DNA from 3 places in the Colwellia asteriadis genome. Region 2 is predicted to be linked to each of the others. Evidence: predicted binding sites of a transcription regulator. Region 2 holds the regulator's gene; each other region holds the start of a gene.
What was found. Region 2 encodes sigma-54, which starts transcription at its own class of promoters, with help from an activator protein. Its sites were predicted from a motif close to GTTGGCACGNNNNTNGNNT; they were not measured.
Positions count from the first base shown of each region.

Region 1: a site for sigma-54 is predicted at 2,998-3,016, ahead of flhA (flagellar biosynthesis protein FlhA). Genes of this name have one in related genera too.
Region 3: a site for sigma-54 is predicted at 3,194-3,212, ahead of flgB (flagellar basal body rod protein FlgB). Genes of this name have one in related genera too.

Region 1 covers NZ_BAAAFA010000004.1:162,419-167,649, reverse strand. Annotated here, with positions in the region: gene flhF (flagellar biosynthesis GTPase FlhF) at 1-785, opposite strand, end outside; gene flhA (flagellar biosynthesis protein FlhA) at 855-2,957, opposite strand; gene flhB (flagellar biosynthesis protein FlhB) at 3,058-4,188, opposite strand; gene fliR (flagellar biosynthetic protein FliR) at 4,189-4,971, opposite strand; gene fliQ (flagellar biosynthesis protein FliQ) at 4,971-5,231, opposite strand, start outside.
Region 2 covers NZ_BAAAFA010000001.1:567,852-573,082, forward strand. Annotated here, with positions in the region: gene lptA (lipopolysaccharide transport periplasmic protein LptA) at 1-219, shown strand, start outside; gene lptB (LPS export ABC transporter ATP-binding protein) at 206-940, shown strand; gene ABD005_RS02385 (RNA polymerase factor sigma-54) at 1,037-2,551, shown strand; gene hpf (ribosome hibernation promoting factor) at 2,577-2,864, shown strand; gene ptsN (PTS IIA-like nitrogen regulatory protein PtsN) at 2,953-3,405, shown strand; gene rapZ (RNase adapter RapZ) at 3,435-4,289, shown strand; gene ABD005_RS02405 (HPr family phosphocarrier protein) at 4,357-4,632, shown strand; gene mgtE (magnesium transporter) at 4,807-5,231, shown strand, end outside.
Region 3 covers NZ_BAAAFA010000004.1:108,367-113,597, reverse strand. Annotated here, with positions in the region: gene flgE (flagellar hook protein FlgE) at 80-1,414, opposite strand; gene ABD005_RS06970 (flagellar hook assembly protein FlgD) at 1,468-2,187, opposite strand; gene flgC (flagellar basal body rod protein FlgC) at 2,324-2,755, opposite strand; gene flgB (flagellar basal body rod protein FlgB) at 2,758-3,156, opposite strand; gene ABD005_RS06955 (CheR family methyltransferase) at 3,727-4,560, opposite strand; gene ABD005_RS06950 (chemotaxis protein) at 4,846-5,231, opposite strand, start outside.

The sequences.
Region 1 (5,231 bases), on a different contig from region 2:
TGATCTGCTATTTGCTCATTAATTCCTAGTGCTAATAAACGACTTACCAATACCGCACGCTGAGGATCCTTTTGTGCCATATCTTGCCACATCAACCCAGAAACCTGGTGCTCTAATAGCGCTCGAATAGACATCATTTCTTGTTGCATTTTAGCAAAGTCTTGCGAAGAAACCGCCGCACTTTGGCTTTCTGTTGGTACTGTTTGTTGCGCATTAAACGGAGTTACATTCGCGGTAATATCATCGGCATCTTCATTTAAAACAGTTGATTGACTTAAGCGGTCAGTAAAGCTTTTAAATTGTTGCTCTATGCTTTCATCCTCTTCAGTTAAGTCATTAACTGTCGGCTGACTATGTGATGGCATTGGTGTCGTTGTTTGCTGAACTTGACGATTAAGTAAAGCGGATAAGCTGTCAGCATGGTTTTCTTCATTGGCCGTTGAGTTTACTTTTTCATTAACAGTTACATTTTCTGACGCGACACTATTTTGACGTGTTGAAGCACTTTGGCTATGTGAGGCATGATTCCCAATATTAACTACATCGTCTGTTACTGCTCTATTGCTACTGCGCTCATCAAATGAGTTAATACTATTTGCCGATAATGACTGTTCTTGTGGTTGTGTTTTTGTAGTTATTGGCTGGTTGTAATCAACCGCAGCCATTAGCTCAACACCTTCAGGAATTTTTTTAGTTGACATAATGACGGCATCAACACCGAGTTCATCTTTTATTTGTGCTAAGGCACTGCGCATATCTTTGGCAACAAAACGTTTAATTTTCATATAAAACCTCAGTGTAACTAGTCATTACTATGTTATTTGTTATCAAGCAAATTTTTGCTTGGGTCTAAATTACTGACCTATAACACTCACTATTTTTATTTGTTTATCATCAGGGATTTCTTGATAAGAAATAACCCGCAACCCTGGAATCGTATATTTTACAAATTTAGATAACACTGAACGTAAAATACCCGATGTTAATAGAATAGGAACTTCTCCAGACATCTCTTGTTGATGAGCACCATCAGTTAATGATTTTTGTAAACGCTCTGCAAGCCCTGGTTCAATACCTGCGCCGTCATCTCCGGCCATTTGCATAGACTGGTGCAACATTTGTTCCAACTCAGGTGCCAAAGTTATGACAGGGACTTCTTGCTCACCGCCGACAAGGTCTTGAATAATAAATTTACGTAAGCTAATACGTACAGCAGCAGTCAACACTTCTGCATCTTGACTCTTAGGGCCGTACTCTACTAAGGTTTGTACTATTGAGCGCATATCACGAACAGCAACACCTTCATTCATTAAACTTTGCAGCACTTTCACTACAGTGCCTAAAGTCAGCGTATCAGGAATAAAACCTTCAACTAATTTAGGATGATTTTTCGCCAGTAAATCTAATAAGTTTTGAACTTCTTCATGACCAAGCAACTGTGATGCGTTATTAGTTAATATTTGGCTTAAATGCGTTGCTAATACCGTTGCCGAATCAACGACGGTATAACCCAAAGTTTGCGCCTGTTCACGTTGATTTTGGTTAATCCAAACGGCATCAAGACCAAAAGCTGGGTCTTTAGTTGGAATGCCTTCTAACTGGCCAAAAACTTGGCCTGGGTTTATGGCTAATTCTTGGTCGTGTCTAATTTGTGCAGAGCCGACATTAACGCCCATTAATGAAATTTGATAACTGTTGGGTTCTAAATCTAAATTGTCTCGAATATGAACTGCTGGCACTAAAAAGCCAAACTCTTGAGAAAGCTTTTTACGAACACCTTTAATTCGACTAAGCAACTCTCCGCCTTGCGCTTTATCAACCAAAGGTATTAAGCGATAACCTATTTCTAAGCCAATAATATCTACATGGTTAACATCGTCCCAATCAAGCTCTTTAACTTCATCTTCTTTTTGCTTGATTTGGGCTTTCTCTTCATGTTCATTTTTTTCAAGTTCAGCGGCTTTATTAATTTTATTACGGTTACCTAAAAAGGCAGTACCCGCAATCATTGCAGCAAAAAGTAAAAACACAAAGTGAGGCATGCCTGGAATAACACCCATAACAAACATGACACCTGCAGCAATATACAGTGACTTCCCTTGACCAAGCTGAGCGCTAACTTGCTCCCCCATGTCTTGTGAAGTGTTCTGACGAGTTACAACTATCGCAGTACCAATTGAAAGCAATAACCCAGGTATTTGAGCAACTAGGCCGTCACCTATGGTAAGTAACGTGTATATCTCTACTGCTTCATCAAAGGTTAAGTCATGTTGAACCATACCAATAACTAAGCCGCCAACAATATTAATAAATAATATTAAAATACCAGCAATGGCATCACCTTTAACAAATTTACTGGCACCATCCATGGAGCCATAAAAGTCAGCTTCACTCGTGACTTCTGTTCTGCGCTCTTTAGCTTGCTCTTGAGTGATAAAACCGGCATTTAAATCGGCATCTATCGCCATTTGTTTACCCGGCATAGCATCTAAGGTAAAGCGCGCTGTTACTTCGGCGATACGACCAGCACCTTTAGTTACAACAACAAAGTTAATAATAATAAGAATAAGAAATACAACAATACCTACCGCATAGTTACCGCCAATAACTACCGAGCCAAAGGCTTCAATAACTTTACCTGCAGCCTCAGGACCTTCATGACCTTCTAACAGTACTACTCGAGTACTTGCAACATTCAAAGCTAATCGTAAAATAGTGGCCACCAGTAATACCGCAGGAAAAGAGCCAAAATCTAACGGCTTTAGGGTATAAACTGTAATTAAAAGCACGACAAGTGATAAAGCGATATTAAAAGAGAATAGAATATCAAGCAGCCACGATGGCATAGGTAAAATAACCATACCGAGTGCGGCCATCACTAATATAGGTGTGCCTAAACCAGTCAGGTGATGAAAGTTCTTTTTATCAAAGCGGTTTAAATAAGCGGGTAGTTGCATTAATACTTCATGTTATTTTTTTGACACGTAATAATAAGAAAAGCAAATCTCGTACCATAAAATTACGTTTAACTTTTATCAATAAAACAAGTCACTTATATCAATATTTAAAATCATCTGGAATGGGTAATGTTTTCGGAATAGCGGTTGGCCTTTTTGCCTTGCCTTTCTTATGCTCATTAAGTTGAAAAATAAACGCTAATACTTGCGCAACCGCGGCAAATAATTCTTCAGGAATATCATCACCCGCTTCAGTGGTATAATAAAGCGATCGTGCTAAAGCCGGTGACTGAATTATTTCAATATTATGTTCTTTGGCTATAGTACGAATATGAATCGCCATTTGGTCAACCCCTTTAGCAATGACAACAGGCGCACCACCAACAGCAGCATCGTATTTTAAGGCTACTGAGTAATGCGTAGGGTTGGTAATAACGACATCAGAGTTAGGCACTTCGGCCATCATTCGTCGTTGTGATATTTCATACTGCGCTCTTTTTATACGCCCTTTAGTTTCTGGGCTACCTTCACTATTTTTATGTTCATCTTTAATATCTTGTTTGGTCATTCTTAATTGCTTGGCATGATTCCACACTTGATAAGGTGCATCTATCACGACAATAATACCAATAGAAAGCGCTAACACTAAAAACATCCACAATAGCATTGTCGTTGCATGAGCGAAATTATTCGGTATAGATTCTCGACTCAAACCTAAAATTTCTTCAAATAACCCACTGAGTAATAAGTACGAAACAATAAATATCACTAAAAATTTTAAAATAGATTTAATGAGTTCAACAAATGCTTGTACACCAAACATACGTTTAAAGCCGGCAAGTGGAGAAAGTTTACTTGCCTTCGGTGCGGTAGCCGCCCACGAAAAACTCATACCACCAAGCAAAATATTACCTACAAACGCTGCCAGCGCAACAATAGCGAAAATCCACAACATAGGCGCAATAATTAAGGTAACGCCCTCATCAATAATTTTAAATAAGGCATTAACATCCATTGCTTCTTCGCGGCTAAAGCTAAATAATCGTTTCATCATTTGAGCGATAGATGCTGCTAAAGAGCCCCCCATAAGTAACATTGCACAGGCGCAACCAACAAGTACAAAAAAAGTACCTAAGTCTTTAGAACGAGCTATTTGCCCTTTCTTACGTGCATCAGTAAGTTTTTTTGCTGTGGGTTCTTCGGTTTTTTCACCGCTATCTGACTCTGCCATTTATGCTGCCTGACAATCAATTAAATAACAGCTAAAATCTAAAGCTCGCTGCCACTGTAATTCAAAATGAGTAAAGAAATTACCAAAAGTTAACCACATAATAAGTAAACCAGCCATCATAGTGATAGGAAAACCAATAGCAAAAATATTCAGCTGTGGCGCTGCTCTGGTCATAATACCAAATGCAAAGTTAACCAATAACATCGCGGTAATTGGCGCTAAGGCAAGAGAAAGCGCAGTGGCAAACATCCAGCCTCCCCACTCAACCACTTCTTTGTATTTAATACTTGATAAATGCTCTGTAGGTATTGGTAATGTATCAAAACTAGCAACAATAAATTGTAAATAAGCTAAATGTCCGTCCATCGCCCAAAAAAGTAATGAAGATAAAATAAGAAAAAACTGACCAATGGCTGGAACGTTCATACCACTTGCAGGATCAATTAATGATGCAAAACCAAGACCTGATTGCATAGCGATAATTTGACCAGCTAAGGTAAAGGTATTTACGACCATTACCGTTACAAAGCCTAACATGACCCCAATGATCATTTGTTGCCCTAATAAGATAGCCGTTGCTAAAGAGAATAAATTATCCACATTAGCAGGAGGAATAGCGGGCATAATAGCAACGGTGATTGTAATACAAAGAAATAATTTAATTCGACCAGGGATAGTTTTAGCCCCTAAACCTATCATGGTCATCACCAAAGCTGAAATACGACTAAATGGGAGAATAAAATCAGCAATATACTGATTAATAACCAGCTCAGTAAACTCCATTAAATAATCACACTTGGTATGCTCTCAATGAGCCTAATCGTATAATCCATCAATTTTTGTACCAGCCAATGCCCCCCAAAAATCAACGCTAACAACGTCACAATTAAACGCGGTAAAAAACTTAATGTTTGCTCGTTAATAGACGTAGCAGCTTGGAATACAGCAACCATTAAACCAACCGCTAAGCTAGGTAAAATAATGGCACAGACCAGTATAATCACTAACAACAGCGCATCACCGAGTATATCTATATAAATCTC
Region 2 (5,231 bases):
ATTATTTATAATACATTAAGTGAGAAACTTGAAGCCGAAAGTAATAATAACGAAACAGTCACCACCATATTACAGCCAACCTTACTGAAAAAACAAAAAGCACTAAAAGATAAAGCTAAAAGCGACCTTGATAAAGAGCCAAAGACAGTCAGTGAGACTACTGAGCAAGCACCTGAAGAAGCGACTAAAGAAGAAGGTGACTCAAGTGTCGAAGGTTAATACATTAGTTGCTAGTGGACTTGCTAAGTCATACAAAGACCGACAAGTTGTTAAAGATGTTAGCTTAGCCGTCAGTACAGGGCAAATTGTTGGCTTACTTGGACCTAACGGAGCAGGAAAAACCACTTCTTTTTACATGATAGTAGGGCTTGTACCTAACGATGATGGGCAAATAATACTTAACGACCAAGACGTTACATTATCGCCTATGCATGAAAGAGCAAGACAAGGTATCGGTTACTTACCACAAGAGGCATCAATTTTTCGCAAGCTTTCAGTAACTGATAACATCATGGCTATTTTACAAATACGCAAAGAGTTAAACGAACAACAGCGCCTAGAAAAACTAGAGCACTTATTAGAAGAGTTCAATATTTGTCATATTCGCGATAACTTGGGCATGAGTTTATCTGGTGGTGAGCGTCGACGCGTAGAAATAGCACGAGCATTAGCCGCCGATCCACAATTTATTTTACTTGATGAGCCTTTTGCCGGTGTAGATCCGATTTCAGTTGGCGACATTAAAAAAATCATCATACACTTAAAGCAACGAGGAATTGGTGTATTAATAACTGATCATAACGTACGTGAAACGTTAGATGTGTGTGAACATGCTTATATTGTTAGTCATGGTGAAATTATCGCTCAAGGTGATGCGGATCAAATTCTTGCCAATCAAAAAGTAAGAGATGTATACCTTGGCGAACAATTCACGCTATAGTTATAGCATCAATCCGAATCGTAGAAAAACGTGTTCAATGGGTTATTGGTCACATCATAACCATTAAAAATAATAACAGGAAACCACATAACATCGATGCGCCCTACATTACAGCTCCGTATTGGACAACAGTTAACCATGACGCCACAATTGCAGCAAGCTATCAAGCTCCTGCAATTATCAACGTTAGAGTTACAACAAGAAATTCAAGAAGTGCTAGAGAGCAACCCATTATTAGAAATTGACGAAAGCAGCCAAAGCGATAGCAACGACGAAAAAAATAGTTTAGAAGATGCATTCTCTGCAAACTCTAATGATGCACAAAGTGATAATAACAGCAGTGATGGTAGTGAAGACCAACAGGCTAATATTGACGAAATAAGTACTAGTGAAGCGCTAGAGAAAAGTGATATTCCTGAAGAATTGAATATTGATACTACTTGGGAAGAAAGTTACAGCGCAGGCGTTTCTAATACAGGAGCTGTGAGCAGCGCAAGTGAAGATTACACTTACCAAGGAGAAACGACCGACTCAATTCAAGGTCATTTGTTATGGCAAATGGAATTAACCCCTTTTTCAGATACCGACCGCACTATTGCAACCGCCATTATTGAAGCGGTAGATGACGCTGGCTACTTAACGGTTTCCTCAGAAGATATTCTAGAAAGTGTTGGTATTGAAGACGTCGAATTAGATGAAGTTGAAGCAGTATTAAAACGCATCAATATGTTTGATCCTGTCGGCGTAGCAGCACGCTCAATACCTGAGTGTTTACTCATTCAATTAAACCAGTTTGATAAAAACACTCCTTATTTAGCTGAAAGTAAGAAAATTATTAGCGAGCATATTGATTTACTTGGCAATAGAGATTACCGCCAATTAATGCGCAAAACGAAATTAAAAGAAGATCAATTACGTGAAGTAATGCGCTTAATTCAGAGCTTAAACCCTCGACCAGGTGATGCGGTTATTACTGGCGATGATCAGTATGTTATTCCTGATGTTTCCGTTGAGAAAAAAAATGGTCGTTGGGTGGTTGAACTAAATTCAGATACCGCACCTAAGCTCAGCATAAATCAGCAATATGCTGCAATGAGCAAGAGTATGAAGTCCTCTACTGATGGGCAATTCATTCGTGCCAATTTACAAGATGCAAAATGGTTTATAAAAAGTTTAGAATCGCGCAATGATACTTTATTAAAAGTTTCGAACTGTATTGTACAACGCCAGCAAGGCTTTTTAGAGCATGGTCCAGAAGCTATGCGTCCAATGGTTCTGAACGATATTGCCGAAGCCGTTGAAATGCATGAGTCAACCATTTCACGTGTTACCACGCAAAAATACATGCACACCCCTCGTGGTATTTTTGAGCTTAAATACTTCTTTTCAAGCCATGTCAGTACTGAGAATGGTGGAGAGTGTTCTTCTACAGCAATAAGATCGCTAATCAAGAAACTTATTTTGGCAGAAACACCTGCTAAACCGTTGAGTGATAGTAAAATGGCTGACTTATTAGCCGAACAAGGTATTAACGTTGCAAGACGCACAATAGCTAAATATAGAGAGTCATTATCTATTCCTCCTTCAAATCAACGAAAAAGCTTACTTTAAGTAACTCATCAAAAGGATAACGCTTATGCAAATCAATCTTACCGGTCACCATGTCGACATTACTGATGCGCTTCGTGAGTATGTAAATACTAAGTTTACTAAGCTAGAGCGACATTTTGATCAAATAAATAACTCTCATGTTATCTTAACCGTTGAAAAGCTTGAACAAAAAGCAGAGGCAAACCTTCATATAAAAGGCGGTGAAGTATTCGCTTCGGCTATTAATACTGACATGTATGCCGCGATTGATACTTTAGTTGATAAGCTAGATAGGCAAATTCTTAAACACAAAGGTAAAGCAGCGCAACATTAATTCGACAAAAGTCGCGTAGCATAAAGCCTTAAATCACCTTAATATAAGAGCCCAATCTATGGGCTCTTCCACTTACTTTTAGCAATTTATGAAATTATCAGAGATTTTAACCCTCGACTGTACCTTATGTGCAATAAAAACCACCAGTAAAAAGCGAATTTTAGAAGAGATTTGCCAATTAGCCGCTAATAAGGTTACCGAGCTCGATCAAGACGAACTACTCGATAGTTTGCTTGATAGAGAAAAAATGGGTAGCACAGGTATCGGAAATGGCATAGCGATACCTCATGGTCGTTTGCCAAATAGCAGTAAAGCGGTGGCGGTACTAGTTACAACCGAAAACGCCATTGACTTTGATGCTATTGACAACCGCAGTGTCGATGTTTTTATCAGTCTATTTGTTCCTGAAGATAGCTGCCAAGAGCACCTTAATACGCTACAAAGTATTGCTAAATTATTTAGTGATAAAAAGGTCATAAAGAATGTCCGTAAGTGCACTAGCAACCAAGAACTGTTCGATGTTATTCAACAAGCAAGTTAAACGCTAATGAGTTGTGGGGAAAGCGTAAAATGAAATTAATTATCGTCAGTGGCCGCTCAGGATCAGGTAAATCGGTTGCGCTAAGAGTGCTTGAAGATTTAGGTTATTATTGCGTTGATAACATACCGGTAAACTTATTACCGGCCTTAACTCATACCGTAATTAACGATTATGAAACTGTTGCGGTTAGTTTAGATGTACGTAATTTACCGAAAGATCCACAAGATATTCCAGAAATAATCGCGTACTTACCCAAAGCGGTTGACGTAACCACTTTATTTCTTGATGCTGATGATAACGATTTAATTCGCCGCTTCAGTGAAACCCGTCGTCTTCACCCACTGATTAAAGAAAACTTAGCACTAGATCAAGCAATTACCTTAGAGAAAAAATTACTCGAACCAATTTCAGTGAGTGCTGATTTATACATTAATACCAGTCAATTATCTCCACACCAACTAGCTGACTTAGTAAGGGAGCGCATTTTAGGTAAGAAAACCGGTACTATGGTACTTGTTTTTCAATCCTTTGGCTTTAAACATGGCATCCCCGTTGATGCTGATTATGTATTTGATGCACGATTTTTGCCGAACCCTTTTTGGGAAAAAAATTTAAAAGAGCACACAGGTCAAAACCAAGAGGTGAAAGACTTTCTAGCAAGTCAGCCCATAGTCACTAAGTTTGTTTGGCAAATAAATAGCTTTATGATGACCTGGTTACCACACTTAGAGCGCAATAATCGTAGCTATGTCACCATAGCAATAGGTTGTACCGGTGGTAAACATCGTTCAGTGTATATTGCAGAATTATTAGCAAAAAACTTCCGCAAAGAGCGTGATGATGTACAAACTCATCACCGAGATATCGACGTAAAATCAACCTAAATAGGCCAGCTTTAGCTATGGTTAGCAAGAAATAGCGACATTAATCATTGAGTAATAAGGAAGATTTATGACCACTCACCAACAAACCGTCACTATTTGTAATAAACTAGGTTTACATGCAAGAGCCGCAACCAAACTCGCCCAATTAAGTCAAAAATTTAGTGCTGATATCACCTTAGAATTAAATCAGAAAGAAGCGAATGCAAACAGTATTATGGCGTTGATGTTACTCGCTGGCGGAAAAGGTAAGTCGGTTAATATAACCGCAACAGGTGATGATGCAGAGCTTGCTTTAGCAGAAATATGCCAGCTAATATCTGATAAATTTGACGAAGATGAATAAGCTAAGCCACAAATTTTATTGCATAATTTATAATAAATAATCACAGAATAGCTGATAAAAACACTACGTTACGATAAACTTAGTACAACTTCCAAGGAGACCTTCCCACAACTAAATATTCGCTTTAGTTAAAGCGATACCTTAAGACCGCTAGAACTAACGAGCAGGGCCGCTATGCCAGAGATATCAGAGCAAGATTACAGTCAAAAAAAATTACAGCAAGTTAATGAAGCATTAGGTAGCGGCATGTTTGTTTATGTTCGCAAACTTTTGCAACATATGCCCGCTTATGACCTCGCTCTGATATTAGAATCTTCAACCACTAAGAGCCGCCCTGTATTATGGCAACTTATCGACCCAGACTTTCACGGCGAGGTACTCGAAGAACTTAACGAAGAAGTACGAAAAGGTATTCTTAAAAGCATGCAGCCCGAAAAGCTTGCTGCTGTTGCCGAAGGCATGGACGTAGATGATCTTGCTGAAGTACTACGTACACTACCTGATGCTGTATTTAAGCAAGTTTTAAATTCGATGGACTCCCAAGATCGGAGTCGAGTTGAAGCAGCACTCTCATACGAAGAAGATACCGCTGGCGGTAT
Region 3 (5,231 bases), on a different contig from region 2:
TAACTAGCGTACAAATAAAAAAGCGAGCCTTATGTCAAGCTCGCTTTGATGATATTTAAAGAGGATTAATATGAAGTTACTATCTAATTTGCAATATGGTCTGATTTAATTGGTTATCCACTTCTAATGAACGCGAGTTCGCTTGGAAGTTACGTTGCGCTGAAATTAAATCAATTAACTCTGTGGTTAAGTTAACGTTAGATTGTTCTAGTGCTGAGGAGTTAATAGTACCAAAAGTACCTGAGCCACCTTCCCCGGCTAACGCCTCACCAGAAACAATACTTTCTTTCCAGTTAGTACCGCCGATTTGGGTTAGGCCTTGCTCATTGGCAAAGTTAACCAAAACGATACGTGACAATGGCTCTGAAGTACCATTACTATATGTTGCTCTCACCAAGCCATCAGTATCAATGTCAATGCCTGTTAAGCGTCCAACCGCCAAACCATCTTGTTTTAAAGCGGTAACTTCAAAGTTAGACGCAAATTGCGTTGGTTCATTTGGATTAGGTCCATTAGTATCTAAATTAAAGTCAATGATCATTTGCTGAGTAGGATCTGCGCCGTTACTTAAAATACCAGCGCCGAATTGAGCTGTTTGTATAGTGCCTGGTTTTTGGGCGATAAAGTCACCACTAGTATCAAACATTAAAACAGCTCCCGTAACACCGGCCCCTGTAGGTTGAGTTAGCACAGGGGCTGCTGGGTTTTGGGCTGCAACAGGGATATCAACCATTTGTTCGTCAACAGCAGTAAACATGTTCCACTCATTTGCGGCTGACTTGACAAAATAGTAAGTCATAATATGGCTATCGCCTAATGAATCAAAAATAGTGACTGATGTTGAATTATTAAAGGTTAGCGGATCGGTAGGATCAAATACCGGATTGGCTGGCGGTACATCGCCTGCCGGTAAGTTCATACGAATATCAACTTCACTTGACGCTGTTGGCGCCCCTGATGAGGTAGGTATACGAATAGGCGTTGCGGTACTTAAACTAACTGACTCAGAACTGCCGTCTGTACCCACAGGAAAACCTAATAAGTGCCCACCACCTGAGTTTACAACAAAGTTATCCGAATTTAGTTTAAATTGACCTGCGCGCGTATAAGAGGTTTCTAAAGAGCCTAACTCAGGGACTGTGGCAAAGAACCCGTTACCTGTAATAGCCAAGTCGAGCGCATTGGTGGTGAACTGAATACTACCTTGAGAAAACTGTTGCGCAACATCAGATGTCAAAACACCATCGCCCACTTTAGTTTTGCCAGCGGCTAGTAATGATGATGCATAAACATCAACAAATTCAGCACGGGACTCTTTAAAACCAACCGTATTTACGTTGGCAATATTATTTGATGTAACATCAAGATCTTTCTGTGCAGCGTTTAACCCGCTTAGTGCGATATTAAATGACATAATTTAACCCTCTTTAAAATTTCTTTTCTCTCATGCAAAACCAAGTGCAGTGCTTATGCTTCTGATACTTCAACAACATCTACTAATGCCATTTGTGTACCACCATTAAGGTTAAGCATAATGTTACCACCAGCCCCAGAAAGCGTAACACTATCAACTTTCCGGTAGGTCATCGTTTGTAACTCTGAGGCCTTGCCTTCTACTAAGCCAACGACTCTAAAACGATAAGCGCCAGTAGCTGCATCTTCACCACTCGATGTTTGACCATTCCATGTAAAGCCAAACTCACCTTTCTTAACATCGCCTACAGGTACCGTTTGAACAACCTCACCTTTAGTATTTTCAACATAAATGGTAACTTTACTTGCGGCACTATCAGTTACAAGCTTACCTTTGACTTCTTCGCCTGCTCCCATACCAAAAATATTATCGTCAACTAAAACACTACGACCAACCAATGACGAGGCTTGTAGCGCTTGACTAGAATTCATAGATGTCGCAAACGCTTCAAACTTATTATTAAGATTACTAATGCCATCAGTGGTTGAGAATGATGTCATCTGTGAGATCATTTCATTATTATCAACAGGCTTAGTTGGGTCTTGGTTAGCCAGCTCTTGCGTCAATAAAGCAAAGAAATCAGCTTGTGTTAACATGCCTTGCTTGCCATCAGACTCTTTAATATCTTGTTTAGCTAAGCTATCTCTTATTTTTTCTTGCTTTTCATCTAAGGTTAAAGCTGTATATGGGTTAGTACCACTTATTGATTGCATTTCCTTTCCACCTTTTTAATTACTTGCCAAGCTGCAGCCTTGGATTCAATATCTTTCTAAGCAACTGCAGTGACTGAATATAAACGTGACGCAGTATTCACTATGTAATTTAAGTCATTCACTGGCCAAAGCTTTATTACCTTTGACCAAGCGTTAAGGTTTTATTCAACATATTCTTTGCTGACTCAGCCAATTGGACATTGGTTTGATACGAGCGTGATGCTGAAATCATATTAGTCATTTCTTCAATCACATTAACATTAGGCTTATAAATATAACCGTCTTTATCGGCCATAGGGTGAGCTGGTGCATACTCAACATTTAAGGGTTTATCACTCTCGACAATGCCTAACACATCAACACCAACACCACTGCCGTCAGCCGAACTTTGCCCAGCGGCAGCTTTTTGCATTGCGGCGGCAAAAACAGGGTGCCTTGCACGGTAAGTTTCACCTGCACTACTACTAACACTGTCGGCATTTGCTATATTACTCGCCGTAGTATTAAGACGAACAGACTGCGCACTCATGCCGCTGCCTGTGATATCAAATACGTTAAAAAGACTCATAATTACTGCCCTCCGCTAATTACTTTTTTCAATGATTTAACTTTACCATTAAGAAACTGCACGCTCGCTTGATACTCTATTGAGTTTTTAAGATACAAGTTTCGTTCCACTTGTACATCAACCGTATTCCCATCACCAGTATCTGGCTGATTCGGTACTCTATATTGAGCACTACTGTTAAGCTCACTACGAACGTCAAAATGCTTTTCATTAGTACGAGACATACTCATTTTTTGCTTTTGTGAGGCTTGAGCAAGAGCTTGTTGAAAATCAAGACCTTTAGCTTTATAACCAGGCGTGTCTGCATTGGCAATATTACTTGCAATAACTTCAGCTCGCTGAGAACGAATAAACATCCCTTGAGAGTGAAGTTCAAAACCCTTATCAAAACCTATAGCCATAACAGCCTCACCTTCTATTTTACATTACTCATAAAACATTCAATTATTATGCCACAAGTGAATAAAATAAGGTTATGCTCTCAATCGTAGTTATAAAATGATGGGTGGTTAACAATACAGGTTATCGTTATAAGTGCTCAATTGAGTCACTTAATTAACCTGAGATCGGCTTAGAAAATGTTTCTCTAGCAGCTACTTTTCCTAACTTCTTCGTTAAACTTACTTGCAATAGGCTAGCTATTGACGCGAAATTTGCCTTGCTTATCATATGAAAAGAAGAAAAACTACCAAGCTAGCGATTCATAAAAGTAATTTTTGCTGATATTTCAATTTGTTAAATATCTCTTAAACCGAGTTCAGGTTAATTAGTAGTGCTTGATTTATTATTCAGGGTTAAAAACTAAATTGTAACCAGGGGGGAGAAGGTAGCGAGAACTAAACAAGTATATAAAAAACAATATGTATAGGTCAGTGATGCAGCAATAAAGCTTAACTCAGAAGAGCGCGATTCAAGTAGCTAAATAAAAATAGATGTTTGATAAATAGGGTACAATTTGTACCCTATTCACATTACTGTTGCTTTTGATAAACAATACCAGGATTGCAACGTAACATAGAAAAGTTCTGATTAAGTCCTGATAAAGACTCTGAGGCACCTAAAAACAAATAACCGTCATTATTCAATACGCCATGTATTTGACTAATGATCTGCGCTTTAATTTCAGGTGAGAAGTAAATGAGCACATTGCGACAAAAAACAATATCAAACCTTCCCATCAAACTATAGCTATTAAGTAAGTTTAAGGGTCTAAAACTCACCATTTTTTTGACATGATCTTTCACTTTCAGCATGCCATTATCACCCGCTTCAAAAAATTGCTTTTTACGCTCTGCTGACAACCCCCTTGCTAAGGCTAAGTTGTCGTAATGGCCATATTTACAATGTTCAAGCATAGTACTAGAGATATCCGTACCAATAACTTGTACACCACGAGGAAACGCGCCAGGATTTTTTTGTTGATATTCGAGTACAGACATCGCAATAGAATATGGCTCTTGTCCTGATGAACTTGCCGCAGACCATATTTTAACAGGTGTTCTTCGGTCTGCAAATTCGGGCAATAGCTTATCTTTTAATAATTTAAACGGGTAGTCATCTCGAAACCATAAGGTTTCGTTAGTTGTCATCGCATCAATAACTGCGGCACGAAGTTGCCGTTCTGTTGGCGCTAACGTTCGCGTTACTAATTCACTTAAAGAACTAAGACCAAATTTTGCCATAAGAGGAGCTAAACGGCTTTTCACTAAGTACTGCTTACTTTCACCTAGTACAATTCCACACTGTTGCTCTAAAAAAGCTCTAAATTGATTATAACTTCTTTCATCAAGTTGTTTTTCTGGCACTATTAATTCCTACTTATCGCTATATTTTATAGCTCAATTTAAGCGTAACAAATGACGCGATACTTTACCTATTTATAACTAACGAACCTGAGCTCGGCTTAACAAATGTTTATCTAGCTGCTACTTTTCCTAACTTCTTCGTTAAATTTACTTGCAATAGCTCCCTATTGACGCGAAATTTACCTTGCTTATCATATGAAAAGAAGAAAAACTATCAAGCTAGAGATTCAGAAAAATAATTTTTTATATTTCAATTCGTTAAATATCTCTTAAACCGAGTTCAGGTTAACTATCAAGTTTCAACCATTTTTTAACGGCGGTAGCAAGTTCATCTGGATGAAATTTAGGAATAAAGTCTTCAGCTCCTACTTTCTCAACCATGGCATTGTTAAAAACACCACTTAATGAAGTATGTAAAATAATGGGCATTTTAGCCATACGTTCATTTCCTTTCACTTCAGCCGTTAAGGTATAGCCATCCATTTCAGGCATTTCTATATCAGAGATCATTAAAGCGACTTTTTCAGTAATACTATTTTCACAGGTTGCTTCTATTGCTTTAAGTTGATCTAACGCATCCCGACCATTTTTAGCCAAAATCATATTAATACCCAAAGGCTCTAAAGCTCGCTTAACTTGATTTCGAGCAACAGTGGAATCATCAGCAATCA